2 regions of the Salicola sp. Rm-C-2C1-2 genome follow, and region 2 is predicted to be linked to the other one. Evidence: predicted binding sites of a transcription regulator. Region 2 holds the regulator's gene; the other holds the start of a gene.
What was found. Region 2 encodes PhoB, which activates phosphate uptake and scavenging genes when phosphate is short. Its sites were predicted from a motif close to TGTCATANNNNTGTCANA; they were not measured.

Region 1: AAF659_RS10145 (alkaline phosphatase PhoX) is a predicted target of PhoB. The motif match lies at 863-880, and genes of this name have one in related genera.

The regions. Positions count from the first base shown of each region.
Region 1 covers NZ_JBEFNF010000005.1:94,684-97,090, forward strand. The annotation lists gene argS (arginine--tRNA ligase) at 1-710, opposite strand, end outside; gene AAF659_RS10145 (alkaline phosphatase PhoX) at 930-2,195, shown strand; gene AAF659_RS10150 (AraC family transcriptional regulator) at 2,199-2,407, opposite strand, start outside.
Region 2 covers NZ_JBEFNF010000002.1:72,482-74,888, reverse strand. The annotation lists gene ubiA (4-hydroxybenzoate octaprenyltransferase) at 1-869, shown strand, start outside; gene phoB (phosphate regulon transcriptional regulator PhoB) at 928-1,620, shown strand; gene phoR (phosphate regulon sensor histidine kinase PhoR) at 1,636-2,407, shown strand, end outside.

The sequences.
Region 1 (2,407 bases), on a different contig from region 2:
CCGCCGCCAGGCTCGTCAGCTGGAATGCCATCGAATACGCTCGCGGCGGGATGCTGCAGGTCGTCGCCCTCATCCGTGCGCAGTTGGCGGGCGATCGGCAGGATGTAGTCCCCCTGGTAGCCGTTGGCAGGGAAAGTGAAGGTTTCGCCACCCTGCTCCAGATACCGAAGCCAGACACTGAGCGCGAGAATACTCATCTGGCGGCCGGCGTCATTCACGTAGTACTCGCGGTGAACGCGGTAGCCCACGGCCTCCAGCAGGTCAGAGACACTGGCGCCGTAGGCGGCACCGCGGCCATGGCCCACATGCAGGGGGCCTGTGGGGTTAGCAGAGACGAATTCCACCTGCACCGATTTGTTCTGGCCCAGGTTCTGGCGACCGAACGCCCGCCCCTGCTCGCGGATGGTACGCAGGATATCGAACTGGCTGACGCTGCTGACAAAGAGGTTGATAAAGCCCGGGCCGGCGATTTCAACCTTCCGGATCGAGCTGTCACCAGGCAGTGCCGCTACAATCTTTTCCGCCAGATCCCAGGGGTTCATGCCCGCCGGCTTGGCGGCCTTGAGGGCGACGTTGCTGGCAAAATCGCCGTGGTTACGGTCGCGTGCTGGCTCCACCTCGACGGTGGGGGCGGCTTCGGTGGGGATAACCCCTTCGGCGGTGAGGTTTTCAACAGCGTTTTGGAGCAGGTCGGCGATGCGGTCTTTCATTGGGAACAGGGCCTGGTGTGCGTTTGGGCTTTTAGGTGTCTGCCTGGAAAAGGACGTGGTTGTGTCCGGTCGATGTTGAATGGCGCCATTATCGGTGAATCAGGGGTGAGACTCAATCAGGGGTCATTCAAGGCCATCCGGATTAGTGTCGGTGTCACTGATCTGTAATGGCGCTTTTTCATAGTGATGGAAATTACCGCAAGCTAAGGAGAACCTCTGATGGCCACTGACAACCAAACCCCGGACTCAGGCGTTCAGCCGGATCGCCGGCGCTTTCTCCAGCAGTCGCTGGTGGGCGCGGGCGTCGTTGCTGGTGGGCTTGGCCTATGGGGATGCGGTGCGCCTCGAGCGACAGCGGCCGATAGTGCGCTTGAGCCTGCACGTCTGGCGGAGGCGGCACGACGGCGTACCCGTGCGACTGTAGGGGACACCGAGGTCTGGATTCCATCCGGTACGCGTATCCGCGAGGTGGCACGCAGCGGATCCGCCCCTGTCCCGGGCAGTGATTACCATTGGCATCCGGTGCCAGACGGTGGCGCCACCTTTGCAACAGAGGATGGGGGTTGGATCTATGTGTCCAACAGCGAGGTACGGGCGCCGGAACAGGGCGGCGTCGGGGCTCTTCGCTTCAGCCAGGATGGCGACGTTATCGATGCCTACGGTATCTGTTCCGGTACGCAAGCCAATTGCGCGGGTGGTCCCACGCCCTGGCGGACCTGGCTTACCTGCGAAGAGTATGAGCAGGGACAGGTGTTCGAGTGTGATCCTATGGGTCAGCAGGAGGCGACGGTGCGTCCCGCTCTGGGAACCTTCAAGCACGAGGCGGTGGCGGTTGATCCGGTTAACGGTTATCTTTTTCTGACCGAAGATGAGCCGGATGGTCTGCTCTACCGGTTTACACCGGTACACTGGCCGGAAGGTGATAAACCCGATCTCTCAGAGGGCGTCCTGGAAGCGCTGATAGCCGAATCCGATCCGAGTCGCGAGGAGGTGGTCGTGCGCTGGGAACCGGTACCGGATCCACTGTTCCAGGGTGATACGCCAACGCGCAGGCAGCTCGGTAATGCTACCCGTTTCGATGGCGGCGAGGGCATCTGGTATCACGAGGATCGCATCTTTTTTGCGACCAAGGGTGATAACCGTGTCTGGCTGCTGGAGCCTGGTAGTGATCGGCTTCAGGTGGTCTATGATGGGCAGCGTGGATCACTGGATCCCACCATCGCTGATGTGGATAACGTGACCGTGTCGCAGCGTGGCGAGGTTATTGTGGCCGAGGATGGCCCCGAAATGCGCCTAGTGGTGCTGGGGCCGGATATGATCGCCACGCCAGTGGTGGATTTTGTAGGGCACAGGGACAGCGAGATCTGCGGACCAGCCTTTTCTCCGGATGGTAATCGGCTCTATTTCAGCTCCCAGAGAGGGCAGACCGGGGAGTCGGATGATGGTCGCATCTATGAGCTGAGCGCCATTCTCGGCGTGGTCTGAATATCAGGGCATGAGCCACATCTGAAAGTGGGCGGGCGTCATGCCCGTCCAGCGTCGGAAACTGCGGCGGAAATTGGCTCTGTCACCATGGCTTAGCCGTTCCGCGATCGCATCCATATCCAGTCCCAATACCTGGGAGAGATAGAGGCTGTAATGCAATCGGGCCTCATCATGAAGCGACTGGAAATGAGTATCGCAATCACGCAGGCGGC
Region 2 (2,407 bases):
TCCAGCGGGCACTTGAGCGCCTGCCGGATTTCATACAGCTGATGCGGATCAACCGACCGATTGGCAGCCTGCTGCTGCTCTGGCCCACCTGGTGGGCACTATGGCTGGCCGCCGACGGCCTCCCGAGCCTGGCCAACCTGGTGATCTTCACGCTCGGGGTTTTCCTCATGCGCGCCGCCGGCTGCGTCATCAACGATTACGCGGATCGCAACCTCGACGGTCACGTCAAACGCACCCGCGAACGCCCCCTCGCCACCGGCCGCGTGCGCCCGGGCGAGGCTATCGCTCTGTTCCTGGGCCTCTGTCTGGTTTCCTTCCTGATGGTGGTATTCTTCACTAACCGTCTCACCCTGTGGCTGTCATTCGGTGGCGTGGCACTCGCTTTCATCTATCCGTTCATGAAACGCTACACCCACCTTCCCCAGATTGTACTGGGGGCAGCCTTCTCCTGGGCCGTTCCCATGGCCTGGGCAGCAGAGGCCGGCGAGGTCACCCGGATTGTCTGGCTGCTCTATATCGCCAATCTGGTCTGGACCGTGGCCTATGACACGCTCTACGCCATGGTGGACCGGGACGATGACCTGAAGATCGGCATCAAATCCACGGCCGTATTATTCGGGGATATGGACCGCGCGGCAGTCGCCATCCTCCAGACTACAACCCTACTGACACTGCTCCTTGTGGGCCTCCAGACAAGCCTGGGTGGCCTCTTTATGCTGGGACTTGTGGCCATGGGCGGTCTTTTCGGCTACCAGCAATGGTTGATCCAGGGCCGGGAGCGTGACAGATGCTTTCAGGCCTTCCTGAACAACAACTGGGCCGGCTTCGCCGTGTTCCTGGGACTGGCACTGGATCTGGCGCTGTCATGAATCTGTCACACTAGGGCTGTGTAATGACGCGGTAACCCAATCGAAAGACGTGACCTCCATGACCGAAAAAACCGTCCTGATTGTTGATGACGAGCCCTCCATCCGCGAGATGATCGCCGTAGCGCTGGAAATGGCAGGTTATCACTACCTCGAGGCGGGCGATGCCCGCCAGGCACACGGCCTGATCGTGGATGAACGCCCGGACCTGATCATCCTGGACTGGATGCTGCCAGGCACCTCCGGCATCGACCTGGCACGCCGTCTAAGACGCGACGAGGGCACCGCCGAGATTCCCATCATCATGCTTACGGCGAAGACCGAAGAGGACAACCGGGTACAGGGTCTGGAGGTGGGCGCTGACGACTACATCACCAAACCCTTCTCACCCCGGGAAATGGTGGCCCGTCTCAAAGCCGTATTGCGCCGCTCCACACCACCCGGAACGGACACCCCGGTAGAGATCGGTGGCATACACCTGGACCCTGTGGGGCACTGGGTGACCGTCGACGGTGAAGCTGTCAATATAGGGCCCACTGAATACCGCCTGCTTCAGTTTTTCATGACCCACCCGGACCGGGTTTATACTCGTGAACAGCTTCTTGATCAGGTCTGGGGGGCAGGCATTTACGTCGAAGAGCGCACGGTGGACGTGCACATACGCCGCTTGCGCAAGGTTCTGGGCGAGGTTCACGGCAAACTTGTGCAGACAGTGCGGGGTGCCGGCTATCGGTTTTCCACGCGTAAACAGTAAATAGGCAGGCATGCCATGAGTACAGGCCTGAAAAAGCATCTGCGCCGACTGTCACTTCTGCTGATCGCGTCGCTGCTGATCGGGTCAATGACCAGTCGGCCCGCCCTGCTGCTCGCCGTGGCCTTGGCAGTCTACGCCGGCTGGATGCTGCACCGGCTGATCCAGCTCCAGAATTGGCTCAAACGCAGCAGCCGCGAAGCCGAACCGCCAGAAGCCCCCGGACTCTGGGGTGAGATCCTGGACGACATCCACCGCCTCCAGAAACGCCATCTGCATACGCGGGACCGGCTCCAAAGCATGATCAATCGGGTCCGGGAATCCACTAATGCACTGCGTGACGGCGTCATCATGACCGACGCCGACGGCGCCATGGAGTGGTGGAATCAGTCAGCAGAAAACCTCTGCGGCTTCGACAGCCGCCAGGACCGCGGCGAATTCATCCATAACCTGATCCGTACCCCCGAGTTCCGGGACTATTTCGTGGCGAAGCAGTATTCGGAGCCGCTCGAGATCGAATCACCGGCGCGGCCACGCACAAGGCTGCAAATTGAGATCAATCTGTTCGGCGAGGAGGACCGGCTGATCACCGTCAAGGATGTCACCAGACTCTACCAACTCGAGACGATGCGGCGGGATTTCATCAGCAACGTCTCCCACGAGATGCGTACACCGCTGACAGTACTGAACGGCTACCTGGAAACGCTTGCGGAGCAGACTGACCGCATGCCGGCTGGCTGGCAGCGCCCGATGGAAGCAATGCGCCACCAGGCTAACCGTATGGAAGCGC